2 regions of the Acidovorax sp. LjRoot117 genome follow, and region 1 is predicted to be linked to the other one. Evidence: riboswitches for the same ligand, from Rfam matches in the RefSeq annotation. Region 1 holds a riboswitch; the other holds the start of a gene.
What was found. A riboswitch is a leader RNA that binds a small molecule or an ion and turns the genes downstream of it on or off. The one in region 1 is predicted to bind cobalamin.

Region 1 (14,961 bases):
CGACGTGCCCGCAAACCCCGAGCAGAACACCAGGAACACGATGCCCGCGATCATGTTCACGTAGTGCGACAGCGCCGCAAAGCCGCACAGGCTGCCCAGGATGATCGAGATGTTGCGCACCTGGAAATTCAGCGGCGCCGGCGCCACCAGCCGCGAGCGCACCACGGTGATCACGCCGATGGCGAACAGCATGCAGCTCACGATGAACGGGAACAGGCCGGGCCCGGCGTGGCTGAGCTTGCCCAGCGAATAGCCCACCGACGGCAGGCCAAAGCCCAGCGCCAGCGCCATGAGGACGACGCCCCTGGCTAAGTTGCGGTTGACCATGAAATGTTGTCTCCAGAAAAGCTTGTGGGGGACACCCCGGCGAGCCGGTCCGCACCGGTGGCTGGGGTATGCTGACGGCGCAACTATCCCCACCGAACCTGATCGCTGGCTGATCTGGGCCATGCGTAATTCCACGTAGAACTTTGAACCGACCATGCGCCTCCTTCTGGTGGAAGACGACCCCGTGCTCAGCCGCACCATGGCCCGGGGCCTTGAAAACGCAGGCCACCGCGTCGAGCTGGCCCACACGGTGGAAGAGGCCCAGCACTGGTGGGCCGTGCAGGCCTTCGACGCCGTGCTGCTGGACCTGAACCTGCCCCATGCAGCGCACGCGCGCAGCGGCCTGGGCAGCGGCCTCACCGCCCTGCGCAGCGCCCGCGCCCGCGGCGACCGCACGCCGGTGCTGGTGCTCAGCGCGCGCGACAGCACCGAGGAGCGCATCGCCGGCCTGGACGCCGGGGCCGACGACTACCTGGGCAAGCCCTACGAACTCAAGGAAGTGGAAGCCCGCCTGCGCGCCCTGCTGCGCCGCGCCAGCGGCACGGCCGACCTGGTGACCGTGGGCCAGCTGGCGCTGGACCGGCAGGCCCGCCGCGTGAGCGTGGCCGGGCAGCCGCTGGAGCTGCCCGCGCGCGAGTTCGACCTGCTGTGGGAGCTGATGACCCCGCCCGGCCGCGTGCTGAGCAAGGGCGATCTGTCGTCGCGCCTGTCCGATGCGGGCGAGGCGCTGGGCGAGAACGCGCTGGAGGCGTCGTTCTCGCGCCTGCGCCGCAAGATCGCGGGCAGCGGCGCGGCCATCCGCACGCTGCGCGGGCTGGGCTACCTGCTGGAGGAAGAATGAGGCACCGCCCCGCCGAGGCCCTTGCGCGGCGCCGGCCTCGTGCATCGCAGGTGGAGCGCAGTGCCACGCCCCGCTGACACGACGCCCGCGCGCCAGCGCCCCGCCCTGCGCGAGCGCATCGGGCGGCACGTGCTGCTGTCGCTGGTGCTGATCTGGGGCCTGGGCAGCACTGTGGTGCTGGGCGTGGGCAACCACTTTGTGGCCGAGGCCTTCGACCGCGCGCTGCTGGACGACGCGCATGCACTGGCGGCGCACGTGCGCGGTGGCGACGCCGCACCCGGCACGGCGCCGCTGCAGCTGGACCTGACGCAGCGCGAGGTCGGGCTGCTGCGGTTCGACCAGAGCGAGACCGTGTGGTTTGCGGTGTACGGCGACGGCGGCACGCTGGTGGCGGGCGAGGCGGACCTGGCCCCGGACGGCGTTGCGCCCGGCAGCACACACACCTTCTCGCCATTGCGGCGCGACGGCCGGGAGCTGCGCCGGGTGAGCCTGCGCATCGACGGGCCGCAGCCCTTCACCGTGGTGATGGCTCAGACCACCGCCGAGCGCACGCAGTTGCTGCGCCGGCTGCTGGTGTACTCGGGCCTGGCGCAGCTGTGGCTGCTGGTGGCGCTGGGCTCGTGGCTGCTGCGCGGCATCGAGCGCGACCTGCAGCCGCTGAGTGACCTGCAGGACGCCGTAGACCGCCGCGACGCGGCCGACCTGCAGCCGCTGCCCCCGGCCCTCACCCACGATGCCGCCACGCGCGACGTCCAGCGCCTGGGCGAGGCGCTGGACGGCCTGCTGGCGCGTGTGCAGCAAAGCCTGCATGCGCAGCGCGAATTTGCGGGCAACGTGGCGCACGAGCTGCGCACGCCGCTGGCCGGCATCCGCACCCAAGCGGCGCACGCGCTGGCGCACAGCGACCCCGCCGTGTGGCGCAATGAACTCGAAGGCATCGCCGCTGCCGAGCAGCGCGCCAGCCGCACCGTGGACCAGTTGCTGGCGCTGGCCCGCGCGACTGAAGGCGGCATTGCGCTGGCGCTGCAGCCCCTGGCACTGAACACCGCCGTGCGCGACACCGTGCTGCGCTACCTGCCGCGTGCCGATGCGCAGGGCGTGGACCTGGGTGCCGAGGGGCTGGACCACGCCGTGGGGGTGCATGCCAACCTGGCGCTGGTCGAGGGCATCCTCAACAACCTGCTGGACAACGCGCTGCGCTACGGCCGCGGCCAGCCGCCGCGCATCACCGTGTCGGTGCATACAGAGGCCGACCACGCCGTGCTGTGCGTGGCCGACAACGGCCCCGGCGTGGGCCCGGACCTTGCCGGACAGCTGCAGCGGCGCTGGGCCCAGGGCGACCCGGGCCTGCAACTGGGCCAGGGCGCGGGCCTGGGGCTGTCCATCGTGGCGCGGTATGCGCAGCTGATGGGCGGGCGGCTGGAGCTGGCCGAAGCAGAACCCGGTGCGCAGGCCACGGGGCTGGCCGCCCGGGTGTGGCTGCCCCTGGCGGCGCGGAGCGCGCGGGACGGCGGCCCCGCGAACGACAGGACCGACGGAACCAGCGGCAACACGCACGCTTGATGCAGGTCAAGGCGGCTGCGGGCAGCCTGGCCACAATGGGCCGGTGCCAAACCTCCTGAACCCGCCTTCCCGCTCCCCCACATCGACCGTGACCAGCATCACCGACCGCAGACTGCAGCGTGCCGCGCTCTGCGTGGCCGTGGTGGCCGCCGCGGTGGCACTGGCGGCCTGCGACAGGGTGGGTGGTGCGCTGGGCACCCAGGCTGCCGTGCCTGCAGTTGCCAGCACGGCCGAGGCAGACTTCGACACGCTGGTGGCCGCCTGCACGCAGTCGCTGGCAGGCCGGGAGCGCACGGTGCAGCCCGACAACGAAGGCCAGTGGACGCAGACCGGCTACAGCCCCGCACAGGTGCAGCGCGAGGTCCTGCGCACCGAGTCCCCCATCACGCCTTACGTGGGCAAGATCGTGGCCAAGGACAACGTGGCGCAGGCCAGCGCCGGGTCGCAGGCCGAGGCGGCGGCCATCACGCTGACGCCCGCGCACCTGCGCTCCAACCGCACCCACACCTTCGTCTACAGCTTTGATGGCCAGCGGTGGCGCTGGAACAACGGCCTGCGGCTGACCAAGGCGCCGCCGCAGAACGACGAGACCACGCCGTTGGCGCTGGCCGATGTGGCAGCGGACAAGGGCCTGGCGGGCTGCCTGCCGCGGTGATGCGCCAGCGGCGGGCGCCAGGCCACCGCTATCATTTCAATAGCTTCCAGCGCTTGACCATCAAGCGGTAGAGGCCATTTTCATTCAGAACTAGCGGCCCCTGTGCTGCCGAGCGCGGGCTGGCTGCCCGCTCCTTCACGGACCCCGGGGCGTCAATCACCCACCGGGGTGCCGATCACTGGCCGGATCAAGCCCTGTCGCGGCTGCGGCCAGCGTCATGCAGGCACGGCGTCCTGAGCGCTGGGCACCGTCGACGCGGACGGGGCGTCGGGTGCAGCAGCCGCCCGCGCCGCCCCGTTGCGCCGTGCGGTGTACCGGTTCTCCGGCACCGGCAGGCTCAGATTGCCGCGCAGGGTCTCGGCCGCGTATTCGGTGCGCAGCAGCCCGCGCGCCTGCAGCGCCGGCACGGCCAGCTCGACAAAGGCCTTGAGCGAGGTGTTGGGCAGCGCCTCGAAGAAGTTGAAGCCATCGGCCGCCCCGCCCTCGAACCAGCGCTGGATTTCATCGGCGACCTGCTCCGCCGTGCCGACGAAGGTGCGCTTGGGCCGGGCGTGCCACAGCGCCACCTCGCGCAGCGTCAGGCCGTGCTCGCGGGCGTGCCGCTTGATGCGGTCGCTCGCGCTTTGCTGGCTGTTGCGGCCCAGGTCGCCCAGGTCCGGGAAGGGTTCGTCCAGCGGGTACTGCGAGAAGTCGTGGTCGCTGAACGGACGCGCCAGCGCGGCGATGGCGTTCTCGATGGGCACCAGCGCGGCCAGTTCCTCGTAGCGCTGCGCGGCCTCCTGCTCCGTGCGGCCCACGATGGGCCGAAAGCCCGGCAGCAAGAAGACCTCGTCGGGGTTGCGCCCCTCGGCCCGCACGCGGGCCTTCACGTCCCGGTAGTAGGCCTGGGCTTCCTCGAACGTGTCGGCGTGAAAGAAGATGGCGTCGGCCCGCTGCGCGGCAAAGGTCTTGCCGTCGTGCGAGGCGCCGGCCTGGAAGATCACGGGCTGCCCCTGGCGCGAGCGGGCGATGTTCAGCGGCCCCTCCACCGCAAAGAACTCGCCCTGGTGGTCCAGTTTGTGCAGCTTGTCTTCGTCGAAGAACTGGCCGGTGGCCTTGTCGTGCACCAGGGCATCGTCCTCCCACGAGTCCCACAGGCCCTGCACCACATCCAGGTGCTCGCCCGCCAGGCGGTAGCGCACGTCGTGGGCGTAGTGCTCCTGGCGGCTGTAGTTGCGCGCGCTGCCGTCCAGCCACGACGTGACCACGTTCCAGCCCGCGCGCCCGCCGCTGATGTGGTCGAGCGAGGCGAACTGCCGCGCCACCGTGAAGGGCTCGCTGTAGCTGGCGGTGAGCGTGGCCACCAGGCCGATGTGCGAGGTGGCGGCCGCCAGCGCCGACAGGATGGTGATGGGCTCGAAGCGGTTGAGGTAGTGCGGGCTGGAGCGCGGCGTGATGTGCACGCTGTCGGCCACGAACAGGAAGGTGAAGCGCGCCTGCTCGGCCAGCTGCGCCTGGGCCTTGTAGAACGCGAAATTGGTGCTGGCCTCGGTCACCGCGTCCGGGTGGCGCCAGTCGCCCCACCCGGCACCCACGCCGTGCAGCACCAGGCCGAGTTGAAGGGTGCGCGGCGCGCGTGGCGCCGGCGTGGCGGGTGCGGAAGATGAGGTCATGGTGGTCCCTAAACAAAGGCCCGAAGGCAGGTCACAAACCCCCCAGCGTAGAAACCTCGGCCCGCCGCGCCAACGAAGAAATTCAGATATCGGTATGCCCCCGCTCATCGCCCACCGCATCGCCCGCGCCCTGGCCCAGGCCGTGCGCGCTTTGCTGCACCGCCTTCTCCACCGCGTCGCGGGTGAGCGTGGGCACGAAGCTTTCGATGAAGTGGTAGGCATAGCCCCGCAGCCAGGCCCCGCGGCGCAAGCCCAGGCGCGTGAGGTTCACCTCGAACAGGTGGCCCGCGTCGATCAGGCGCAGGTGGCGGTCGCGCTCGGCATCCACCGCGATGGACGCGACGATGCCCACGCCCATGCCCAGCTCCACATAGGTCTTGATCACGTCGGCGTCCATGGCGGTGAGCACGATGTCGGGCGCGATGCCCTCGCGCGCAAACGCCTCGTCGATGTGCGCGCGGCCGGTGTAGCCCAGCTCGTAGGTGATGATGGGGTGCTCTGCCAGCTGCTCCAGCGTCACGGGGCCCGCCAGGTCCAGCAGTGGGTGGCCCGGGGGCACGACGATGCTGTGCGTCCAGCGGTAGCAGGGCAGCGTGACCAGCCCGTCGTAGCCCGCCAGCGCCTCGGTGGCCACGCCGATGTCGGCCTCGCCGGACATCAGCATCTCGGCCACCTGGCGCGGCGAGCCCTGGTGCAGGTGCAGCGACACCTGCGGGAACATCGCCCGGAAGTCGCGCACCACCTGGGGCAGTGCGTAGCGCGCCTGCGAGTGCGTGGCCGCCACCGACAGGCGCCCCTGCGCGCTGGCGCTGAAGTCCTGGCCCGCGCGCTTCAAATTGTCGGCTTCGAGCAGCAGGCGCTCCACCGTGGGCAGCAGCGCCTCGCCCGGCGGGGTCAGGCCCGTCAGGCGCTTGCCGGCGCGCACGAAGATCTCCACACCCAGCTCTTCCTCCAGCTCGCGGATCTGGCGGCTCACGCCCGGCTGCGAGGTGTGCAGCATGTTGGCCACTTCGGTCAGGTTGAAGCCGCGCCGGACGGCTTCGCGCACGGAGCGCAGTTGCTGGAAGTTCATGGCTGGCTCCTGGCGGGGAGCGATGATGGCGCTTTGGGCGCGCGCACAGCCAGGCGAGAGGTCGAGTGGGCAAAGGAGATCACAGGCTGTATGTTGTAGTTCAAATAACCTGTCAATCTTAAAATAACGAATTTAAAACGATAAACAATATATAGAGATAACTTTCCGCCCAAAATGTCTATGTGGACTGGCTGCACGGCGAGCGGGAGGCGAACGCAAGCTCCGCCCGAAGAGGCTCCCAAGGTGCCAACTCTTTTGGGGGAAGTGAATCGATGGCCGTTGGACGGCCGGGTACCTGGGCCCAGCCTCAGCGCACCGCGATGCGCCGCAGCCAGAGCATCACGAACACGGCGCCTAGCCCCGCGGTGACGATACCCACGGGCAGCTCCTGCGCGCCCAGCACCGTGCGGGCCAGCAGGTCGCTGCCCAGCAGCAGCGTGGCGCCCAGCAAGGCCGCGCACGGCACGAACGCCGCATGCAGCGGGCCCACGAAGCGCCGCGCGACGTGCGGCACCATCAGGCCGACAAAGCCGATCACCCCTGTCAGCGCCACGCAGCAGGCGGCTGCCACGGCAGCGACGAGAAAGACCTGCACCCGCAGCCGCTCGGGCGCCACGCCCACGCTGTGGGCGGTGTCGTCGCCCGCCAGCAGCGCGTCGAGCGCGCGGTGCCGCAGCGCCACGAAGGCCGCCACCACCACCAGGCCCGCCAGTGCCAGCCACAGGTTGTCCCACCGCGCCAGGCCCAGGCCGCCCATGGACCAGAACACCACGGCATGCGCCGCACGCTGGTCGCCGGCAAACACCAGCGCGTGCGTCAGCGCGCCGAACAGGAAAGACACCGACAGCCCCGCCAGCACCGTCTGCGCCGGGCCCTGCCCCACCGCGCGGCGCACCAGCAGCAGCACGGCCGCTGCGGCCACCATGGCCCCGGCGAAGGTGGCCAGCGGCAAGGTCCAGGCGCCCAGCGAGTCGCCCGCCCAGGCCAGCACTGCCACCGCACCCGCCGATGCGCCCGAGGACAGCCCGAACAGGAACGGGTCGGCCAGGTCGTTGCGGGTGACGGTCTGCAGCAGGCTGCCCACCATGGCCAGTGTGGCGCCCACCAGCAGCGCCAGCAGCACGCGCGGCAGACGCAGGTCGCGCACGATGGCCTGGGCCATGGCGCCATCCGCGCCCCCACCACCGGGGCGCGCCAGCGCAGCCAGGGCGTCGTGCCACGCGACAGGGGTGCTGCCCATGGTCAGCGACAGCAGGGCCAGCACCAGCAGCACGGCCCCGGCGGCTAGCGGCAGGGCCCAGCGCGGCAGCGTCATGGCAGGGCCCGCAGCGCGCGGGCGATCTTTTCGATGGCGCCGATGTTGGCCGGCCCCGGCGTGAGCTCGGCATAGCGCAGCGGGATGAAGCGGCCGTTGCGCACCGCGTCGGTGAGCCGCATGGCCGGGTGCGACTGCAGCACCTGGCGCAGGTGGTCGGGGCCCTGGCCGTTCTGGTAGTCGAGCAGCACGATGAACTGCGGGTTGCTGGCCGCCACGGCCTCCCACGACGCGGTGCCCCAGCTCATGGGCAGGCCGTCCATCACGTTGCGGCCGCCGGCGGCGTCGATCAGTGCGGTGGGCATGGCGGCGCGCCCGGCGGTGAAGGGCTTGTCCTCGCCCGAGTCGTAGACGAACACGCGCGGTGCCGCTGGCAGCACGGGCTGCGCTGCGGCCCGCACGCGCGCCTGCCACTGGGCCACCAGCCGCTCGGCCGCGTCGCGGCGGCCGAACACCGTGCCCAGGCGCAGCATGTCGCCGTAGAGCAGGTCCAGGGTGGCGCGGGGCTTGTCGCGCAGCGTGTGCGCGCAGCTTTCGGTCAGCACCAGGGTCTTGATGCCGTGGCGTGCCAGCGTGGTGGGCGTGACCTCGCCCCCGGGCTGCATGCCGTAGTACCAGCCTGCCATGAAAAGGTCGGGCCGCGCGGCGAGCAGGTTCTCGAGCGTGGGGTACTTGGGCGCGAGCTCGGGCACGTCGCCCAGGGTCTCGCGCAGCGATGCGTCGGACTTGTACCAGCCGGTGATGCCCGTCACGCCCACCAGTTGCGGGCGCAGGCCGAGGGCCAGCGCAATCTCGGTCATGTTGAGGTCGTGCACCACCAGGCGTTGCGGCGGGGCATCGAAGCGCAGGGTGTCGCCGCAGTTGGAGACGGTGACGGGAAAGCCCGAAGCACCAATACCAGCACCTGCAGGGCCTGCTGCAGCCACAGGGCCCGCAAAAGCCAGCAGCAGCGATGCGGACGACAACCAGGATTGCAGCACTGCCTTCATCACGCGGCCTCTCTTTCAAACGACCACAGCGTGCCGCCGTGCCGTGGGTGCCGGGTGCGCACCAGCTCCATGCCGAACACGCTGGCCACGCGCTGCGCGCTCAGCGCCTCGCGCGGGGGGCCGTCGGCCACCAGGCGGCCGGCCTGCAGCATCCACACCCGGTCGGCAAAGGATGGCACCAGCCCCAGTTCATGCAATGCCGCCACCACCGTGATGCCCAGGCCGCGCACCAGCGCCAGCAGGTCGGCGCGGGCCGCCAGGTCCAGGTGGTTGGTGGGTTCGTCCAGCAGCAGCAGCGTGGGCTCTTGCGCCAGCGCCCGCGCCAGGTGCGCGCGCTGGCGCTCGCCGCCCGACAAGGTGGAGAGCCTGCGCGCGGCCAGGGTGTCGACTCGGCAGGTGCGCAGCGCGGCGTCCACCACCCGCGCGTGTTCGGCGCGGGCCACGCGGTGCTGGTGCGGCAGCCGGCCGATGGCCACGTAGTCGCGCACCCGCAGGCCCAGGTCCACCGATTCGGACTGCGCCAGCACCGCCACGTGGCGTGCGCGGTCCAGCGCGGGCCAGCCGGCCAGGTCGTGCCCCTGCACCCGCACCACACCGTGCGTGGCCGCGATGCGTGCGCACAGCATTTTCAGCAGCGTGCTTTTGCCCGCGCCGTTGGGCCCCACCAGGGCCACGCATTCGCCGCGGTGCACGGTGGCATCGATGGGCGCCAGCAGTTCGCGCCCGCCGTCGGTGCAAAAGCCTGCGACCTGCAGCTGCAGCACGGGGGTGGGCGTGGCCAGGGGTGGAGACATGCGGCGAGCTTATAGCGCCCAGCGCACGGCCAGCTCGACGCTGCGCGGCGCGCCCAGCAGGATCTGGTCGGGGTAGAACGGATCCGACCAGGCGGCATACACCTTGTTGGCCAGGTTGCGGCCCCGCAGCGTGACCTGCACGCCGCGCGCCACGTCCACCGTCAAAGCCGCGTCCAGTGCGGTGTAGGCGGCCAGGCGCACAGTGTTGGCGTCGCTGTGAAAGCGCTCGCCCACGTGCCGCACCGAGGCCGACAGCTGCATCGGCACGCCTGCCACGAAGCGGTAGCCCACGCCCGCATTGGCCACCACGCGCGGCGCGTTGGGCGGTGTGTTGCCCGACAGCGACCCGCCGCCGGCCAGGGCGTAGTCCTGGTAGCGCGCGCGGTTGAGCGCCAGGTTGCCCCACACGCTCCACTGCGCATCGGGCCGCAATGCGACCGAGGCCTCGGCGCCGCGCGACTGCAGGGCGCCGGCCCGCGCCAGCGTCTGGCCGCCCTGCCCCGCATACACGTTGCGCCGCTTGGTGTCGTACAGCGCGAAGGTCCACTCGCCACGGTCCTGCCAGAAGCCCTGCTTCACGCCCACCTCGGCATTGCGGGTGCGGGTGAGATCCAGCGGCTGCGTGCCGCTGAGCAGGAAGATGTTGTTGGCCGCCACGTCGGCGCCCGTGCCGTACTGGCCGTACACGGTGGTGCCCGCCGCAGCCTCCCAGGTGAAGCCCAGGCGGCCCGTGGTAGGGCGCCAGGTCTTGTCGAACGGAAAGCCGTTGCGCTGCACGCCCTGGGCGTTGGCCGAGGTGCGCGACAGCTCGATGGACTCGTGCCGCACGCCGCCGATGAGCGCCACGCTGGGCGTGAGCTTGAGGCGGTCTTCCAGTGCCAGCACGGTGTTGCGGATGCCGGTGGTCTGCCGCTGCTGCGTGAGCGGACCGTAAGTGCCGCGCGCGGGGTTCACCAGGCTCACACTGTCGCCGGGGAAGTTGGCCGCACCGGGGCGGATGAAGTCGAGGTCGCTGTATTCGAACGCCGCCACCAGGCGGTTGTCGCGGCCCGCCACCTGGCTGTCCCACTGCAGCTCGGTCTTGTTGCCCACCGAGGTCTGGTCGTGCGCCAGGAAGAAGCGCTCGCGGTCCACCAGGCCCGTGGTGGCGTTGAACGCGGCGATCTCGTTGTTGAACCAGGTGCGGTCGGCGGTGTAGCGGTAGAACTGGGTGCGCAGCGTGAAGGCGCTGTCGATGCGCCAGTCGGCGCCCGCGCGCAGCCAGGTCTCGCGGGCCTCGTTGCGGTTATCGAGCACGTTGTAGTTGGTGCGCAGCGTGCGGCGGTCGATGGCCACCGGGCCCAGGTTGGTGCCGTTGTAGTTGGAGGTGTAGGTGCCCGACACCACACCGCCCACCGGCTGGATGCCCGGGGCGTTGGCCGACACCAGCGGCGTGCCCCAGTAGCTGCTGCCGTTGTCGCGCTTGGCCTCGCCGGCGACGAAGAGCTTGACGCCCGGCGCCACATGCCAGTCGAGCCCGCCCGAGATATGGCGGTTGCGCTGGCCGGTGTCGTTGACGAAGCCGTCGCTGTGCGAGCCGCTCACGTCGATGCGGTAGTCCAGGTCCTTCCAGGCCGTGGTGCCGCCCGAGCCGAAGGCCACACGCCGCTCGCCGAACGAGCCGACTGCGCCGGTCACTTCGCTCTGCACCGCGCCGCGGTGCGGCGCACGGGTGACGAAGTTGACGGCACCACCCACAGCGCCCTCGCCCGACATCAGCGATGCGGCGCCCTTCAAGAACTCGATGCGCTCCAGATTGGCCGCGTCCATCACACGCGATGTCATGTTGGGCGGACCGATCTTGATGCCGTTGTACAGCGTGTTGATCTGGCTGTTGGCAAAGCCGCGCATCGAGAACGCGCTGGGCTCGGCCGGAAAGTCCCCCGCCGTTACGCCGACTGCGGCCTGTGCGGCCTCGGTCACCGTGCGCAGGCCGCGCTCGGCCAGCACCTCGCGCGGCACCACGTCGATGGACGCGGGTGTCTCGCGCACCGTGAGGCCCAGGCGCGATGCGCCGTCAGCGCGCTGATCGAGCAGCGGGCCGGGCGTGGCGGACTCCTTCACGACAACGTCGGGCAAGGTGCCTGCGGTCTGGGCATGCGAAGGGAATGCAGCGGCCAGTGCCCACGGCACGACGGCCATCCGCAGGGGATGAAAAGAGTGGCTCATACGATGATGGAAAACAAATAGGCCCGGCGCCGGCCTCCCGCCAGCGCTTGAGCGTTATGGCAGCGCTCCATAGGAGCTCCACCCACTTGTTGGCCGGTATCCGGGCTGGCGGAAGAATCCCCCAAAGCCTTCCCAGGTGCTTGTTCAAGGCAGTCCAGTGGCTGTGCGTAAGGGGAGCGGGCTGCCGAGGTGGCGACCCATCCGTTGACCGTTGCGGGGGCAGCGCAGGCGCGGCACGGTCCTGTTCGGTGGTGCCTCCCTGCTTCCCGTTGAACTGCGGCATGCGAACCATGCTGCGAGCACCAACGGGGCGATTCTAGGGGCACGGTGCGCCCTCGCGTCAGAAGTCATACCGGGCCGACAGCTCGAAGGTGCGCTGCGGCGCGATCAGCACCTGGCTGGTGGCCCGGCCTGCAAAGCTGGCGTAGAGCTTGTCGGTGAGGTTGCGCACACGGAAGGTCAGCAGCACCGGCTGGATGCGCCAGCTGGCCGCCACGTCGGCCGTGGTGTGGCCGTTGATGCGAATCTGGTTGGCGTTGTCGGTGTACATCTTGCCGGTGTGGTTGATGGACAGGAACAGATCGAGCGGCAGGTCCTTGAACCGGTAGTTGGCGAACAGGTTCACGATGCGTTCGGGCACGTTGGGCGGCGTGTTGCCCACGCGCGATACGCCGCCCGCCTCGGTCAGCGTGTCGAAGCGCGCATCCAGTGCCGCCACATTGCCCGACAGCGTGAGCTGCTTCGTCGCGCGCCACGCAGCGGCCAACTCGACCCCGCGCGACGACTGCCGGCCGTTGTTGATGGTGACGTTGGCGTTGTTCGGGTCGCGCGAGAGCACGTTGTCGAGCGCGATGTGGTAGGCCGCCGCCGTCCATTCCACGCTGGCCAGGCTTTGCTTGAAGCCCACTTCCAGCTGTTGGCCCTTGGACTGCGGAAACGCCGCGTTGCCCGCCGACAGCAGGAAGAGCGAGCCCACCGGAATGGTGGCGTTGGTGTACTGCGCGTAGACGGACGATGCCGCGCTGAGGTCGAACACCGTGCCCAGCCGCGCGGAGTTGGACGAATACTGCGTGCCGAAGGCGCTGAACGTGCCCAGGTTGAGGTCGGTCACGCTGCGGTCCACATCCACGCGGTCGTGGCGCAGGCCGCCCACCAGCGTCCAGGCCGGGGTGAGCTTGAGCGAGTCTTCGGCAAACACCGAGGTGCTGCGCACGTCCGAGGTGAAGTTGGTGCGGTTGCCGCCGCCCGCCATCAGCGCCGGGTCGTCGTTGTAGGTGCCCACGGCCGGGTCGAACAGCGGCACGCGCAGGCTGGCAGCAGTGGCCGCCGAGCCGTTGGAAAAGCGCCGCGTGTTGTCGAAGTCGGTCTTGCTGATCTCGCCGCCCACCACGAACTTGTTCGCCATGCCCGCCAGGCGCCCTGTGTGCGCGGCATCCAGCCGGTTGGACAGGTAGCGCTGGTCGTGCGCGATGGTGGTCTGGTCGCGCGTGATGGACGCGGGGGCGGTGAACACCGCGCTTTCTGAATTGCGCCACAGCCGGTCGACCTGGTTGGCCGTGAGCTCGTTGCGCAGCGTCCACTCGGGCGTCAGGCGGTGGGTGATGCGGGCGCGCAGCCAGTAGGCCTCGGACTGGTTCCTGTCGTCCAGGATGTTGTAGTTGTTGCGCGCGATGCGCCGGTCCACCACCCGGCCGTCGGGCGTGCTGACCACGCTGGTGGGCTGGGTCGCCAGACTGCCGGGAACGAGCGGCGTGCCCCAGTAGGCATGGCCTTCGTCGCGGGCATAGTCGAACGACACATCGAGCCGGGTGGCACGCGCCAGGTCGAACGACACGCCGGTGGTCAGGTGCTCGAGCCTTTCGCTGTTGCGGTCGATGGTGCCCACGCGGGTGTCGTTGCGGCTGTAGTCGATGCGGTAGGCGCCCGTCTCGCCCACGGCGCCGCCCAGGCCCACCGCCGCCCGGGTGGAGCCGTAGCTGCCGTAGGACAGCAGGGCCTCGCGTCCGGGGTTGCCACGGTCGGGCCGCTTGGTCTGGAAGTTGACGAGGCCGCCGATGGCGCTGTCGCCCTGCAGCACCGACGCCGGGCCCTTGAGCACCTCGATGCGCTCGTAGTTCCAGGTGTCCTGCACCCGGTTGGTCACGCCCGCGCCGGACATGCGCACGCCGTCGTACAGGTACAGCACGTTGGTGAAGCCGCGCATCGACAGCGTGGTGGGTGCCGCAGGCGTGCCCCCGCCCGCCATGCCGGCCGCACCGCGCAGCGCCTCGCGCAAGGTGCGTGCGCCGCGCTCCTGGATCACGTCCTGCGACAGGATCTCCACCGACGCGGGCGTTTCGCGCAGCGTGAGGCCGAGGCGCGATGCGCTGGTGCTGCGCTGGTCCAGCTGCAGGCTGTCGCGGTCCTGCCCGCCCACGATGCTGACCGCGGGCAATTCGCGGTCGGGCTCTGGCGTCTGCGACCAGCTGGCGTGCGTGGCAGCAGCCACCGCCAGCGCCACGGCGGTGCGGGTGAAGGGGGTCATGGAATCGTCCTCTCGGGTTTGTTGTTCGGTGTTGGATGGATGCGCTAGACGACGCGGTAGCGGCGCAGCCGCCAGAGCGCTACGCCCAGCAGCACGAGCGTGGGCAGCAGCAGCTGCAGCACGGCCCGCGCGGCCTGGGCCTGCACAGTGCCGGGCGCTTCGTCGCGCCATGCAAAGGCGGGGATGTGCGCGAAGTCCGCCTCGGTGATGGCCAGGCCACCGTCGATGCGGGGAAAGAAGAAGTCCTTCCACGCCTGGTGGTAGGCCGTGATCTGCGCCATGAACCAGGCGTTGCGGCTGTGCCCCGTGCCCGCCAGCGCGGTGATGCCCTCGTACGCCACGGCCGCAGGCGACACGGCGCTCCAGCGCGCGACCAGTGCCTGTTGCTGCGCCTGCTGCGCATCGAAGCGGTCCAGCTCGGGCTGCAGCGTGTCGTCCACCTGGCGCTGGATGCGGTAGTTGGCCATGGCCCGCCCGCTCATGGCCAGGCGGCCGTCCTTGGGCACCAGCACGTCGGGCTTGTCCACATGCTCGTAGTCGGTGGCCAGCAGCGCGGCGTTCTGCGACATGGCCTGCGCGGTGACCACGCGGGTGCGGGTGGCCAGCTCTGCGCGCGAGGGCGCCGGGCTGGTGTGCGTGACCGCGATGTTCAGCAGCACCGGCACCACCAGCACCAGCACCACCCAGCCGATGATGAGCACCATCGCATTGGTGGCCGAAGACCGGCCGAAGGCATTGACCGCCACCACCGCGGTGAACCAGAAGAGCGCATACGCCCCCACCACCAGCGCCCACCACAGCGTGGCGCCGGGCAGGGCCAGGGCCTGCGGGCGCGCCACCAGCAGCACCGCCAGCGGCACCAGCACGGCGGCGCCCAGCAGCACCGCGGCGCGCACCGCGATCTTGCCGGCAATCAGCGTCGGCAAGGCCAGCGGCTGCGAGAGCAGCAGGCGCAAGGTGCCGTCTTCCTTCTCGCCGGACAGCAGGTTGTAGCTGAGCGCGAAGATCAGCAGCGGGAGCA
Region 2 (14,961 bases), 300 kb from region 1:
TCGCGCAGCGCCTGCAAGATCAGCACGGTGGAGGCCGGTGTATCGAGGCCCACGCCGTTGGCCAGGCGCGCATCGTCGTTGGGGTAGTTGGCCAGGATGAGCGCCACGCGCTTGCCCGCAGGCGGTTTGCTGCGCAGCACGCACCAGCGGCGCGCCAGTTCGGCCACGAAGGCGATGCGCTCGGGCTCGGGCTGGTAGCGCACCACATCGACCTCGGTGCGCTCGCAGCGCCAGGCCAGGCCCTTGAAGCTGATGGCGCGCGCGCCGATGCGCCCGTCCACCTCGGGCAGCACCACCTGCATGGCCAGGTCGCGCGGCGCCAGGCCATGCGGGTCGTCCTGCCATTGCTCCAGCGAGCAGCCGGCGGTGATGACCTGCAGCACCGGCGCATCGCCCGCCAGGGTGATGGCCTGCGCGTCGTCGTCGTCACTGCCGTCTATGGAGGCCACGGCAAAGCTCGTGGCGTTGAGCACGATGCCCACGCCCTGCGCGGCGGCCATGGCCTGCAGCGCGGCCAGGCTCTCGGGGTTCTTGAGCGAGTCCACGCCCACGGCCAGGGTGTTGAGCCCGACGTCTGCCAGCGCCGCATGCACCGCATCGAACACCGCCGTGTTGCCCGACTGAATGTGCGCGCGGTAGAACACCAGCATCGCCACCGGCGCGTCGGGAATCCACGGCGCCGCGGCGGCCGGGGTGTAGGCCATCACCGGCGGCAGCGGCCGGGGTGGCGCCGGGCGCGGGCCGATGCCGAAGGCCGCATGGCCGATGAGCGCAAAGAACGCCAGCGCGTTGTCGCGCCCACCCTCGCGCAGGCAGCGCCACAGCTGGTGGCAGTCCTCCGGGCTGGCGGTACTGCGCATCAGAAGCTGAGGGTCTTCGATGTTGTCGCCCGAGAACAGGGCCAGCCACTGGCGGTGCTTGCCAGCCAGCGACATCGCTTGCTCCACCACATAGGCCCAGTCGCTGGGGCTGCCCAGGTGGTCGATGACGATCACGCGTGCATGGCGCAGCACGTCGTCCACGTACATGTCGGTGGACGCGGGCTGGCGCAGCCACATCAGGTTGGCCAGGCGCACGCTGGGGAATCCATCGCCCAGGCTGGCCGCCGCATCGGACAGCAGCGACAGCGTGGTGTCGGCCGCGCTCAGGATGACGATGTCGCCGGGCGTCTGCTCCACGCGCACCAGGCCCTGGCCCCCGTCCTCGACGTAGCCACCCGGGCGTGTGGAAAGCAGATGCATGGGTGTCGCCTCAGACGGTGGTGGCAGCGGGTTCGGCCAGTGCCGATTGCAGTTCGGCCTGCAGGGCCGCAGCGTCCAGGTGGTCGCCGATCACGACCAGGCGTGTGGCACGCACATCGCCTGCGCGCCAAGCGCGGTCGAAGTGGCTGTCGAAGCGCTGGCCCACGCCCTGCACCACCAGGCGCATGGCCGCACCCGGCAGGGCCACGAAGCCCTTGATGCGGTAGATCTCGTGGCGCTGCACCAGGGCGACCAGGGCCTCCACCAGGCGGGCGCGGTCGGTCACGTCGAGCGTGACGTGCACCGATTCGAACTCGTCGTGGTCGTGGTCTTCTTCCTCGTCGTGGTGGGTCTTGCGGTCATCGATCACGTCTTCCACCGCATGGCCCAGGCCCAGCAGCACGCTGGGGTCGATGCGGCCGTGCTGGGCGTGCACGAACTTCACGCCCGGCAGGGTCTCGCCGCGCACGATGGCTTCGACGCGGGCCAGGGCGTCGGCGTCCAGCCCGTCGGTCTTGTGCAGCACCACCAGATCAGCGGTGGCCAACTGGTCCTCGAACAGTTCGTGCAGGGGCGATTCGTGGTCCAGGTTGTCGTCGGCGCGGCGCTGGGCGTCCACCGCCACCGGGTCATCGGCGAACTGGCCGGCGGCCACGGCAGGCGCATCGACCACGGTGATCACCGAGTCCACCGTGAACACGTTGCGCAGCGCGGGCCACTGGAAGGCCTGCACCAGCGGCTTGGGCAGCGCCAGGCCCGAGGTCTCGATGACCAGGTGGTCGATCTGGTCGCGGCGCGCGGCCAGTTGCTCCATCACCGGCGCGAACTCTTCCTGAACGGTGCAGCACAGGCAGCCGTTGGCCAGCTCGAACAGCTGGCCGTTCTCCACCCCGTTCTCGTCGCAGCCGATGCCGCAGCTGCGCAGCAGCTCGCCGTCAATACCGAGCTCGCCGAACTCGTTGACGATGACAGCGATGCGCTTGCCCTGCGCGTGGGTCAGCAGGTGGCGCAGCAGCGTGGTCTTGCCGCTGCCCAGAAAGCCGGTGACGATGGTGGCGGGGATCTTGTGGACTTGTTGCATGGAGGTCTCCAGTCAGAAAATGGTGGGAGTCAGGATGTGTGGGTCAACGCAAGGCTTGCGGCAACCCTGAAAGGCAATCGACCAGCATGTGCGCCGCCTCGCCCAGGCGCGGGCCGGGGCGTGAGAGCAGGTCCATGCGGTCGGCATCGAGCTGGCAGACCTGGTGCTGGCGCAGCGCTCTCATGCCCGACCAGCCGGGCCGCTCCGCCAGGTTCATGAGCGAGGCGGCCGGGCCGATGACGAGGTCGGGTGCACCGCGCACCACCATCTCGGCGTTGACGCGCGGGAACAGCCCTAGGTCACCGGGCACGATGTTGACCAGCCCCAGCCGCGCGATGGTCTCGCCGATGAAGCTGGCAGCGCTGGCCGCAGTCGGCCCCACGCCCACCTCGACATACACGCTGCGCCCGCGCAGGTGGGCCGGCATGCGGCGCGCGGCAGCGTCGAGCTCGCGGTCGATGCGTGCCACCAGCTCGGCGGCACGGGCCGATTCGCCGAGCGATTGGCCCACGCTGAGCAGCATGCGCTGGAGGTCGGCATGGGTGCGCGCATCGAACACCTGCACGGGTACGCCCAGGGCCGACAGGCGATCCCCTGCCCTGCTGCGCGGGCCGAGCAGCACCATGTCGGGCCGGAGGGCCACGATGCGTTCGATCTGCGCATCCTGCAGGCCGCCGACCTTGGGCAGCTTGGCGACGGTGCCGGGCCAGCTGGAGTAGCGGTCGGTACCGACCAGCTCGGCGCAGTGGCCGAGGGCGCAGACGGTTTCGGTGAGCGAGGGGGACAGGGTGATGATGCGGTGTTGTTGTGACTGCTGCTGTTGTGCCTGGGCTGGTGCCATGGCGAAGCCGCCCAGCAGGCCGAGCACCGCCAGTGCCGGCACGGTGGGGTGCAGCAGGCGGGTGCGGGTCATGGGCAGGGGTATCGGCATGGGTGCGTGCACAGCGTTCGGCATCAGATCAGATCAGACCAAATCAATGCTTCATCAGTCCTCGATGCCGCGCTGGGCGGGCACGCCGGCCTTGAAGTGGTGTTTGATGAGGGTCATCTCGGTGACGGTGTCGGCCAGCTCGATCAGCTCGGCCGGTGCGTTGCGGCCGGTGAGCACGACGTGCACGTGCGACGGGCGTTCGCGCAGGCAGGTGAGGATGGATTCGAGCGGGATCCAGCCGTAGCGCAGGGGGTACATGATCTCGTCGAGCACGACCATGAAGTGCGCGCCTGCGCGGATGGTGGTTTCGGCCTTGGCCCAGCCGTCGAGCGCGAGTTGCGCGGAGTGGTCGAGGTCGCGGCTCTTCCAGCTGAAGCCGTCGCCCAGGCCTTCGATGGGGACGCCGAGTTGTTCGAACAGGCGGTGTTCGCCGAAGCGGGCGGTGGGGACCTTCATGAACTGGTAGACCTTGATGGTCTTGCCACGGCCGTGGGCGCGCAGGGCGAGGCCGAAGGCGGCTGTGCTTTTGCCTTTGCCGGTGCCGGTGTGGACCAGAATCAGGCCTCGGCGTTCGCCTTGGGGTTTGGGGGTGTCGCGGAGGATAGGGGGGGATTCGATTTGCATGGTTTCGATTCAGGCTCTATTTCGTCCGTGTGGCGATGGCGACTTCTGCTTCTTTGCAGAGGGCGGAGGCCGGGGTGTGCGCCCGGCGGCGCAGTAACTTTCTCTTGCGTCGCCAAGAGAAAGTCACCAAAGAGAAGGCGACCCCCAGTCTGCGTCCCCCATTCGCCCTGGCGGGCGAACGGGGGCAACCTGCGATGCTCGGGCCGGGGGTGGCGTCGCAGAACTCGCTGCGCGGGGCCGTTGGCCCCGCTCCGCTCAAACATCTGCGACGGGCTAGATCACGAAGCGTGTGTGTCCTGCGGCACACACGCCCACCCCCGGCCCTGCGCTTCTCGGCGCAGCCAGCAGGGGGTGAATACCACCCGGCTGCTGCCTGGGCAGCGGCGCCTGGGGTGGGGGACGCGCTGCGCGCTGCCCACGACACTGGCGCAATCGCTCTGCTTAGATCAAAGCGTCGCGAGGTCGCCAAGGCAGAGGGAAACAATAGTTCATCTTCAGACAACTCCCTGCCACTACTCCAACGTAGGTGACGCATCAGATAGCGATGCTTGGTTGCCGCATTGCGCGCTGCCCACAACACCGGCGCGGCCGCTCTGCTCAGGCCGAAGCGCAGCGAGGCAACCCGGGCCGAGCGAAGCAATGGCCCGTGTGGAGCCCGCTCCCCACCCCTGCTGGCTGCGCCGAGAAGCGCAGGGCGTGGGGTGGGTGCGTGTGCCGCAGGACACACGCACTTCGTGATCTGACTCGTCGCAGTTGTTTGAGCGTAGTTTGGCCTGCGGCCAAACGCAGCGAGTTCTGCGACGCCACCCCACGACCGAGCATCGCAGGTTGCCCCCATCGCCCAACGGGCGATGGGGGTCGCAGACTGGGGGTCGCTTTTTCTTTGCCTTCTTTCTTTTGGCGACGCAAAAGAAAGAAGGTGCGCCGCCGGGCTCACATCCCGGCCTCCGCACTTGAAACACCAACCGAAGCAACAACGAGTCACGATCACAAATCAAACAGCCTGATGCAACCGACGCTCAACGAACGCAGAGCCCTCAAGACGGCGCAACAACTTGGCCCCCGCCAACACCCCCAGGTCCACCAGAGGCTCCAACAACACCACCGTCATGTAAGCAGCACCAAAAGTACCAATGCTCTCCAGATTCGCAGACCCAACGCCCGCGCCATAAATAGCCCAGAACGCCACCCAGGCCACGATCCCCCCCTGGTAAGCCACCGACAACTTGAACGTCTGCGCATACGTCATGTCCACATACGCCATGCTCTCCGGTACGATGCGCTTGGCAATCGCAGCAGTGGCAAACAACGGCACCAGCAACGTCGTCACATTCATCCCGTACTGCGGCAAATCCTGCTGCGCAAAAAACACGCTCTGGATCAACAACCCCGCGGCCAACCCGATGCACGCAGGCGCAGCCCCAAACAGCAACAGCAACGTAGTGCCCAAAATCAAATGCACCTCCGACACCCCCACCGGGTGGTGCGGCAGCAACTCGAAGAACGCAAACACCAACGCCGTGGTGAACACCGAGCGCAACAGCAAAGCCACCACGCCCTCCTGCTTCACCATGTCCACCGCCAGCTTGCCCGCATACAGCAGTGCCGTGGCCCCCGTCGCGTAGCTCAGGAAGATCTTGGTGGTATCCACCAGCCCGGGTTCGATGTGCATGTCACGACTCCTTGGTTGAAACAGAACAAAAAACAAAAAACTAAACAAAAAATCATCAGCGCGGCAACGCCACCCACTGCCCCAGCAGCGCGTGCACCGCAATGCGGTCGTCGAACACCGCCTCCAGCGCGCGGTGCGTGGCAGGCTCATCACAGCCGCCCTGGTGCGTGACGCGCCCCTTGGCCATCACCACCAACTCATCGGCCTGCAGCGCCAGCGACACCTCATGCAGCACGCTGACCACGGTGGCGCCGCCGGCCACCAGGGCGCGCACCGTGTGCAGCCAGTCCGTCTGGTGCGGGGGGTCCAGGTTGGCCAGAGGTTCGTCCATCAGCAGCACCTGCGCCTGCACCGCCAGCGCACGCGCCAGCAGCACACGCTGGCGCTCGCCGCCCGACAGCTGCGACAAGGGGCGGTGGCGCCAGTCCCAGGCCTGCGTGGTGCGCAGCGCCTGCTCCACGGCGGCGTGGTCGGCGGGCGATGGAGGGGCCAGCCAGGGCTGGTGCGGCAGGCGGCCCAGCATGGCCACGTCGTAACTCGTGAGGTCGTCGGCCGAGCCTTCGTTCTGGCCCAGCCAGGACAGCGTTCGCGCCCGCTCGCGCGCCGGCACCCGGGTGAGCAGGCGGCCGAGCAGCGCCACCTGGCCGTCGACCTGGCCGCGCGGCAGCAGGCCCGCCAGCACCTTGAGCAGCGTGGACTTGCCCGCGCCGTTGGGCCCGACGATGCTGGTCCAGCGGCCCGCGGGCAGGTGCAGGTCGATGCCGTGCAGCACCTCGGCGCCGCCTACGCGCGCGGTCATGCCGTGGACGCTCAATGCCGCGCCCGTCACAGGCTGCCTCCGCGCGCGGTGCGCCGGTGCATCAGCCACAGCAGGTAGGTGCCGCCCAGCGCGGCGGTGAGCACACCCACGGGCAGCTCCTGCGGTGCCAGCATCCAGCGCGCGAGGATGTCGGCGGCCAGCAGCAGCACCGCGCCCATGAGGCTGGACAACAGGATGTGCCGCTCGTGCGTCACGCGCACGATGGAGCGCACCAGGTGCGGTGCGGCCAGGCCGACGAAAGCGATCAGCCCGGTCTGCGCCACGGCGGTGCCGGTGGCCAGCGCCATCGCTGCCACCAGGCCGGCGCGCATGGGGCCGAGCGGCAGGCCCAGGCTGGCGGCGGTGGATTCGCCCAAGGTCAGGCCGTCGAGCGCGCGCGCCAGCACCCAGGCCAGCAGTGCGCACAGGGCCCAGGCGGCCAGCATCAGGGTGCAGGCGATCCAGCCGACGAAGGCCGTGCTGCCCAGGATGAAGGCCTGCATGGCCTGCAGGATGTCGGGCGAGGCCAGCTCCACCAGGTCGCGCACGGCGCCCAGCACCACGCCCACGATCACGCCGGCCAGCAGCAGCCGCAGCGTGTGCTGCACGCCCTGGGCCAGCACCAGCGTCAGCACCACGGCCCCGGCGGCCCCGACGAAGGCCATGCCGGTGATGCCAATGCGTGCGATCCACTGCGCCGCCACCGGCGACACGCCGAACATCGCCATGGCCACCGCGCCGCCCAGCGCTGCGCCCGAGGCGCTGCCCAGCAGGTACGGGTCGGCCAGCGGGTTGCGGAACAGGCCCTGTGCCACCGCGCCGGCCAGGCCCAGCAGCGCGCCGGCCAGCCAGGCGCCCAGGGTGCGCGGCAGGCGGATGTCCCACACGATCTGGCGCGCCACGGGGTCGTCGCCCATGTGCACCAGGCTCTCGAGCCCCGTGCTGCCGACGGCGGTGCCCAGCACCAGCAGCAGCGCGCTGGCCAGGCCCAACCACAGCGCGCACCACGCGGCGCGGCGGGCGCCTGCGGCAGTGGGCATGGCCGGGTGGGGGGAAGGCGTCACCGGGCCTTCTCCACAAGGCACCGGGCCATGATGCGGGCGGCCTCGGCCATGCGCGGGCCGGGGCGCACGACCACCTCGGCATCGCCGGGGCCGAACACGCACACGCGGTTTTCGCGCACGGCGCGAATGCCCGCCCAGCCGGGGTACGGCACCATGGTCTGCATGCTGCTGTTGCCGATCATCAGCACGTCGGGGTTGGCGCGCACCACGTATTCGGGGTTCAGGCGCGGGAAGGGGCCGAGCGATGCGGGCACCACGTTGCGCACGCCCAGGCGCGTGAGCGATTCGCCGATGAAGGACGACTCGCTGGCCGCATACGGGCCGCGGCTCACTTCGAAATACACCCGCAGGTTGCGCGCCTTGGGCGGCAGCGACTGGGCTGCCGCCTGCACGGCGGCGTCGATGGTGCGCCACTGACGGTCGGAGCCTTGCGCCCGGGGCACACCCAGCAGGTCGCTGATGGTGCCCAGCACGCGCCGCACGTCGGCATGGGTCTTGGGTTCGAGCTGCACGACGGTGATACCGAGCGCCTGCAGCCGGTCGCTGGCGCGGGAGCTGACGGACATGAGCACCACGTCGGGCTTGAGGGCCGCGATGGCCTCGATGCTGGGGTCCAGGCCACCGCCGACCTTGGGCAGCTTGCCGATCACCGCCTCGGGCCAGTTGGAATAGCGGTCCGTGCCCACGATGCGGTGGCACTGGTCCAGCTCGCACACGCTCTCGGTCAGCGATGGCAGCAGGCTCACGATGCGCTGGGGCGGCTGCGCCAGCGCAATCTCGCGGCCACGGTCGTCCTGGATGCGCACCGACTGCGCACGCGCCAGCCCCGCCATCAGCAGGCACAGCGCGATGAGGATCGCCACCACCCACAGGATGCGGCGCACGGGGGTCGGCTTCATGCGGCGGGCTCCTTCAAGGTGAGGGGCAAGCCCGCGGCCATCAGCGTGACGCGGGGGCACACCTGGGCCACCTGCTGGTTGAGGGCGCCCAGCGCATCGACAAACGCGCGCACCTCGCGGCCCAGGGGGATGACGCCCAGGCCGATCTCGTTGCCCACCAGGATCACCGGGCCGGGCGATTGCGCAATTGCTCCTAAAAACATAGATGCTTGCGCTTGCCAGTTGCGCGACAGGGCCTGTTTTTGCTCCAAATTCATGCTCTCGGCGCCCAGGGGCATCGTCCACTGGGTGAGCCACAGCGTGAGGCAGTCCACCACCAGCAGCGTGTGCGCGGTGCTGCGCTGCGCGATGGCGGACGCCACGTCGAGCGGCTCTTCCACGGTCGCGAGGCCCGGCACGCGCTCGGCGCGGTCGCGCTGGTGGCGTGTGATGCGTTCGCGCATCTCGTCGTCCCAAGGCTGGCCGGTGGCGATCAGCACCGCGCGGTGGTCGGCGGACTGCGCCAGCCAGTCGCGCGCCAGCAGTTCGGCGCGGCGGGACTTGCCGCTTTTTTGGCCACCCAGGATGAGCTCGGTGGTGATGGCTTGCGAAGGGTGCGGTGCGGACATGGCCGTCATGATGCCTGCGCACCCAGCAGTTGCGCCACGGCCTCAGGGCTGGAAGGGAACCAGGCGTGGAAGTAGCTGGCGTGGATGCTGCCGTGGTGGTACAGCGCCTCGCCGGCATCCGCCGCCACGGCCTCGCCGGATCGGGCCGTGCGCGCCACCACCGGCGCTGTGCTGGCGGCGGTCGAATAGTGAAAGGTGTGCCCGCGCAGCGTGTGCCGCCCGGCGACGGTCAGGTGCTGCGGCCCCAGCGCGGCCAGGCGCTTGTGCATGGTGACGTGGCCGGGCAGCAGGCCCCACAGTGGCGCCGTGCTGCCATCGGCCAGCGTGATGGCGTCGAACAGCGCCATCATGCCGCCGCATTCGGCCCACAGCGGCTTGCCGGCCGCGACATGCGCGCGCAGGCTGGCCTGCATGGCGGTGTTGGCGGTGATCTGCGCGGTGTGCAGCTCGGGGTAGCCGCCGGGCAGCCACACCGCGTCGCACTCGGGCACTGCGGCGTCGTGCAGCGGCGAGAAATGCACCACGCGCGCACCCAGTTGCGCCAGCGTGTGCAGGTTGGCCTCGTAGATGAAGCAGAACGCCGCATCGCGCGCCACGGCCACCGTGCGGCCTTGCAGCAGCAGCGGCGGCACCGCAGGCGGCTGCGCGGGGGGCGCAAAGTCCGTCACCCACCGCTGCAGGTCGGATGCCGTCATCTGGCCCAGCGGTGTCGCCGCCAGCGCGTCGGCCGCGGCGTCCAGCCGTTCCAGGCTGTCGGGCAGTTCATGCGCCGCGATCAGGCCCAGGTGGCGCTCGGGCAGCAGCGCGCCGGGCTTGCCGGTGCCCGCGTTGGCTGCCGCTGTGCCGGGCTGCACGCGCATCACCGCGCCCATCCAGTCGGCGTCATCGCGCAGGCCCTTGCGCAGCATGTCCGCATGGCGGGCGCTGCCCACGCGGTTGGCCAGCACGCCCGCCCAGCGCAGGCCCGGCCGGTAGTGCTGCAGGCCGAACGCCAGCGCGCCGAAGGTGCCCGCCATGGCCGATGCGTCGATGACGGCCAGCACCGGCAGGCCGAAGCGCTGGGCCAGGTCGGCCGCGCTCGGGTCGCCGTCGAACAGGCCCATCACCCCTTCGATCAGGATCAGGTCGGCCTCTTGCGCCGCGGCATGCAGGCGCTGCGCGCAGTCGTGCGCGCCGTTCATCCACAGGTCCAGCTGGTGCACCGGCGCGCCACTGGCCAGGCGGTGCCAGTGCGGGTCCAGAAAATCGGGCCCGCACTTGAAGACCCGCACCCGCCGGCCCTGGCGCGCATGCAGGCGCGCCAGGGCCGCGGTGACAGTGGTCTTGCCCTGGCCTGATGCAGGGGCGGCGATCAATATCGCCGGACAGCGTGCCGGGGTGACCATTCTTCGGGCTTCTCTCGCTGCTCTCTCTCGTTGATGTTTGGGCTTACTGCGGCGCCCACTTCACGCCTACGTACGCGGTGCGTCCGGCTGTGGCGTAGGTGCGAGCCAGCTCGTAGTGCTTGTCACCCACGTTGTCCACGCGCGCCACCAGCGTGAAGTCGCGGGCGATGCGGGTGCTGGCGTACAGGTTGACCAGCGTGTAGCCGCCCAGCACGTTGGTGTTGGCCACCGTGTCGAAGCGGCGGCCCGAGGCCTGCACCTCGGCGCCTACGGTCCAGCCCGCGAGCTGCGTGTCGGCGCCCAGCGTGCCGTGGCGCTTGGCGCGGCGGGCCAGTTGCTTGCCGGTGTCCAGGTCGCGCGGGTCCTGCAGGTCGAGCGAGCCGCGCAGCTGCACGCCGCCGAGCACACCTGCCAGGCGGTACGAGCCTGCAAAGGTCACGCCCTTGTACTCGGCGCGCGCGGTGTTCACGTAGCAGCCGAAGGGCGATGGGCACGGGCCGGGCGCGCCGAAGGAGATCAGGTCCTGCACGCGGTTGCGGTACACGGTGGCCGAGAAGCTGTTGCTGCCCTGCGCCCAGCGCAGGCCCACCTCGGCATTGCGGCTGCTTTCGGGCTTGAGCGAGCCCACGCCGTATTCGCTGAAGCGCTGGTACAGCGTGGGCGCGCGGAACGCCGTGCCCACCGACGCGGTGGCGCGCCACTGCGGCGCAAAGGTGTAGCCGTAAGCCAGGCTGCCGGTGCCCTTGCCGCCGAACTCGCTGTCGGAGTCATGGCGCACATTGGCCTGCAGCGTGTGGCCGCCGGCGGTGTAGCCGTAGCCCAGGGCGATGGCGTCCTGCGAGCGCGAGCGGTCGATGGGGGCGTTCTGGAGGTTGTCTTCGCGCCGCTCCAGCGCGGCGGTGACCAGGTGCGCGCCCTGGCGCCATTCGTTCTGGAACAGGTAGCCGCGCAGGTGCGTCTCGCTCAGGTACACCGAGGGCGTGGTTTCGTACTGGTCGCGCGAGTCGGTGACCTGCAGGCGCGTCTTGTATGCGGTGGTCCACTGCGCCTGCCAGGTCAGGCCCAGCGCGTGCAGCTGGTGCTGGTTGCGGTCGTCCTTGCCCAGGCCGTTGTCGTAGCCGCTGTCCAGGTCGTTGGCGAGCAGCGTGGCGTCCAGGCGGTGCGCGGCATTGATCTGCAGGCCCAGGCGCGCGTTGGCCGACGTGCTCTCGTAGCCGTCGCGGTCGGGGTTTTGCGTGGCCACCGTGCGGGCATTGAAGCCCTTGCTTTTCTCGCGCGCAATGCCGAGCGCGTAGTCGATGGTGCCGGTGGCACCGCTCACGCCGGCTTCAATCTTGGTGGTGCTGTGGCTGCCCACGCCGATGCCCACGTACGGCGCCACACCGTTTTCACCGCGCTTGGTGAAGATCTGGATCACGCCGCCCATGGCGTCCGAGCCGTAGACCGCGCCCGCCGGACCGCGCAGCACTTCGATGCGGTCGATCTGCGCAAGGGGAATGGCCTCCCACGCGGCGCCGCCGGTGGACTGCGAGTCGATGCGCACGCCGTCGATGTATACCGCGGTGAAGCGGGATTCGGCACCGCGCAAAAACACGCCCGTGGTCGTGCCCGGCCCGCCGTTGCGAGAGAACTCGATGCCCGGCACGCGCGCCAGCACATCGGCCAGGCCCGTGGCGCCGCTGGTCTCGATGGTGTCGCGGTCGATCACCGTCACATCGGCCACCAGGTCTGACAGCGGCTGCGGCGTGCGGGTGGCGGTCACCACCGTCTCGGTGAGCGACGGCGCGCGCAGGTTCTGCGCGATCTGCACCGGGCTGCCGGCCTCGCTGTTCGGCGCTGGCTGCGCCTGGGCCTGCGCAGAACAGGCGGCCACAACGGCCATGGCGGCCAGGGCCGGCTGCAGACACAGCGGCGCTGCAATGCGCGCACGAGGGGTACGGATTTTCATGGGGATCATCGTCAACAAACAAAACCCGAGCCGGCCTCCCCGCCAGCAGATGGGTGATACGGCTGCGCTTTGCCCAAAAAAGGCGTGGGCGCAGCCACCGTGTTGGCCGGTATCCGGGCTGGCGGAACGCCCTCCAACGCCTTCCCACACGCTTGTTCAAGGCGCACAGTGGCTTGTGATGGAGAGAGAATCGGGTGATTCGTCCGCTGACCGTTGCGGGGGCAGCGCAGGCTCGGCGTGCCATGCGTGGCACGCCTCCCTGCTTCCCGTTGAACTGCGGCATGTGAACCACACCGCGAGCACCAACCTCGGGATTTTACGGCCGATTACAAACCGCCACCCTACAATCGGGGGCTCTATGGCAACACCATCGACCACCGACCAGATCGCCGAACGCGTTGAACGCCTGCTGCTGCGCCACGCGGAACTGCAGCGCACCAACGCGCTGCTGGCCGACCAGGTGGCAGCCCTCACGCAGGAGCGCGATTCGCTCAAGTCCCGCCTTTCGGCCGCGCGGGCCCGGGTGGACGCCCTGCTGGAGCGCCTGCCCGCCGCAGCCCCCGCCACGAAAGAATCCGAATGAAGCAAATCGAGGTGCAGATCCTGCAGCAAAGCTACCTGCTGACCTGCCCCGAAGGCCACGAAAGCCGCCTGCTGGACGCCGTGGAACGGGTGGACACGGCCATGACCCGCATCCGCGATGCCGGCAAGGTGCGTGCCCGCGAGCGCATCGCCGTGCTCGCAGCCCTGAACCTCGCATTCGAGATCGCCGACCGCGAAGCGGCTGACCTGGCAGCCGCCAGCACCCGGCCCGCGGTGGACACCGCCCCCGCCCAGCCAGCGGCCGCTGTCGCGGCGACGACAGCGGCCTCGTCCTCGGCCCCGCTGCCCGCCGCCGACGACCAGCGGCTGCAGTCGCTGGTGCAGCAACTGGACCACGTGCTGGGCGAAGACGGCCGGCTTCTCTGAGCGACGGGGCCCGCCCACCTGCCCTGCATCCGGGCGCTGCCGAAGCTTTGCCGACCCTGCCATCCAGCGCACCGCGCACGGTGCATCGCCTTACGGTCTTTACAAAACCGTCTTTCAGCGCAGTGCCCTGGCAGCGCCTACAATGGACGTGTCTGCGATGCCGCCGGGCTTTATATTTCCTTGAACCAATGCTCATTGAGCTCGGGCTTGGTACATCGTCCGGTGAGCGTGATCATCTCGCGTCAGATGAACCCAACACTTGGCTGCCCTCGCCCACCTGAACCCCCGGTTCAGGATGAGGGTTCGGTGGCAATCGCAGACACCTTATTCCCCATGCCCCTGTCACCCCGCCGCCCGGCTGCACCGCGGCGGCGACAGGGCGCAGGCTTGGCGGCCGTGCCGCCCTCACGCTTTCCTTTTGCGCCATGCTGGACCCTCTTCTGATCGTTGAACTTGGTGTCCTGGGCCTGGCCACGGGCTTTCTCGCGGGCCTGCTGGGCATTGGCGGCGGAATGCTACTGGTGCCGTTCCTGACCTACATCCTCGGCGCGCGGCAGGTGTCGCCCGATCTGGCGGTGAAGATGGCGATCGCCACCTCCATGGCGACGATCATGTTCACGTCGATCTCGAGCGTGCGCGCCCACCACAAGCGCGGCGCGGTGCGCTGGGACATCGCCCGGCGCCTCGCGCCCGGCATCGTACTGGGGGGCTTCATCGCCAGCCTGGGCGTGTTCGCGCTGCTCAAGGGCTCGTTCCTGGCCATCTTCTTCGCGCTGTTCGTGAGCTTCTCGGCCACGCAGATGTTCCTGGACAAAAAGCCCGCCCCCACGCGCCAGATGCCCGGCGGCGCGGGCCAGGTGGCCGCGGGCGGGGTGATCGGCTTCCTGTCGGGCCTGGTGGGTGCCGGCGGCGGCTTTGTGAGCGTGCCCTTCATGACCTGGTGCAACGTGCCCATCCACAACGCCGTGGCCACCAGCGCTGCGCTGGGTTTTCCGATCGCGCTGGCCAACGTGGTGGGCTACGCGATCAGCGGCCAGGCGGTGGAAGGCCTGCCCCCCGCATCGCTGGGCTACATCTGGCTGCCGGCCCTGGCCGTGATCGCCACCTGCAGCGTACTCACCGCCCCGCTGGGCGCCAAGGCCGCGCACAACCTGCCCGTCAAGCAGCTCAAGCGCGTGTTCGCCACGCTGCTGTTCGGGCTGGCGGCGTACATGCTCTGGAAGGGGCTGGCCGCGTCCTGACCGGGGCTGGGCTGGCCGCCGGGCGGCTGCGGGCTACGGCGCAGCAAGAGCGTACCCACGAGAGCAGGACGCTACGATATTGATAGCTGCTTGCACTGATCCATCAAGCGGTAGCGGCATTTTTTGCATTGAATCCACCTGCCGGGCCAGGCCACAGGACCCGCATGCAACGGCGCAGTGGCACGGCGCACGACACAGCCACCCGCACAGGCCGCCCCGCGCACACTCTGCGCTCCCACGCCGATGCTCAGATCTGCAACCCGTCGCGCCGGCCCTGCGCCTTGAGCGGCAGCGGCTTGCCCAGCATGGCGCGAAACTCCGGCGCGGGCAGGCCCGGTGCGCACAGAAACCCCTGGTAATGGTCGCACTGCATCTGCAGCAGCACGGCCTGCTGGGTTTCGGTCTCCACCCCCTCGGCCACCACCTCGATGTGCAGCGCACGGCCCATGCTGATGATGGCGCTCACGATGGCCCGGTCGCCATCGTCGTCGGGCAGGCC

Region 2: another riboswitch for cobalamin. It lies ahead of ACSQ3D_RS06105 (TonB-dependent receptor domain-containing protein); the one in region 1 lies ahead of ACSQ3D_RS07460 (TonB-dependent receptor).

The regions. Positions count from the first base shown of each region.
Region 1 is NZ_CAXUPO020000002.1:450,701-465,661, reverse strand. It holds gene ACSQ3D_RS07505 (tripartite tricarboxylate transporter TctB family protein) at 1-327, opposite strand, end outside; gene ACSQ3D_RS07500 (response regulator transcription factor) at 482-1,168, shown strand; gene ACSQ3D_RS07495 (sensor histidine kinase) at 1,229-2,731, shown strand; gene ACSQ3D_RS07490 (hypothetical protein) at 2,820-3,386, shown strand; gene ACSQ3D_RS07485 (LLM class flavin-dependent oxidoreductase) at 3,602-5,038, opposite strand; gene ACSQ3D_RS07480 (CysB family HTH-type transcriptional regulator) at 5,121-6,110, opposite strand; gene ACSQ3D_RS07475 (FecCD family ABC transporter permease) at 6,418-7,425, opposite strand; gene ACSQ3D_RS07470 (ABC transporter substrate-binding protein) at 7,422-8,414, opposite strand; gene ACSQ3D_RS07465 (ABC transporter ATP-binding protein) at 8,414-9,208, opposite strand; gene ACSQ3D_RS07460 (TonB-dependent receptor) at 9,218-11,416, opposite strand; cobalamin riboswitch at 11,491-11,735, opposite strand; gene ACSQ3D_RS07455 (TonB-dependent receptor) at 11,757-13,940, opposite strand; gene ACSQ3D_RS07450 (ABC transporter permease subunit) at 13,985-14,961, opposite strand, start outside.
Region 2 is NZ_CAXUPO020000002.1:149,485-164,445, reverse strand. It holds gene cobN (cobaltochelatase subunit CobN) at 1-1,241, opposite strand, end outside; gene cobW (cobalamin biosynthesis protein CobW) at 1,252-2,322, opposite strand; gene ACSQ3D_RS06145 (ABC transporter substrate-binding protein) at 2,366-3,235, opposite strand; gene cobO (cob(I)yrinic acid a,c-diamide adenosyltransferase) at 3,308-3,877, opposite strand; gene ACSQ3D_RS06135 (energy-coupling factor ABC transporter permease) at 4,872-5,549, opposite strand; gene ACSQ3D_RS06130 (ABC transporter ATP-binding protein) at 5,605-6,348, opposite strand; gene ACSQ3D_RS06125 (FecCD family ABC transporter permease) at 6,375-7,388, opposite strand; gene ACSQ3D_RS06120 (ABC transporter substrate-binding protein) at 7,409-8,311, opposite strand; gene ACSQ3D_RS06115 (bifunctional adenosylcobinamide kinase/adenosylcobinamide-phosphate guanylyltransferase) at 8,308-8,928, opposite strand; gene ACSQ3D_RS06110 (cobyrinate a,c-diamide synthase) at 8,925-10,304, opposite strand; gene ACSQ3D_RS06105 (TonB-dependent receptor domain-containing protein) at 10,348-12,252, opposite strand; cobalamin riboswitch at 12,340-12,574, opposite strand; gene ACSQ3D_RS06100 (hypothetical protein) at 12,611-12,835, shown strand; gene ACSQ3D_RS06095 (cell division protein ZapA) at 12,832-13,221, shown strand; gene ACSQ3D_RS06090 (sulfite exporter TauE/SafE family protein) at 13,647-14,462, shown strand; gene ACSQ3D_RS06085 (EAL domain-containing protein) at 14,710-14,961, opposite strand, start outside.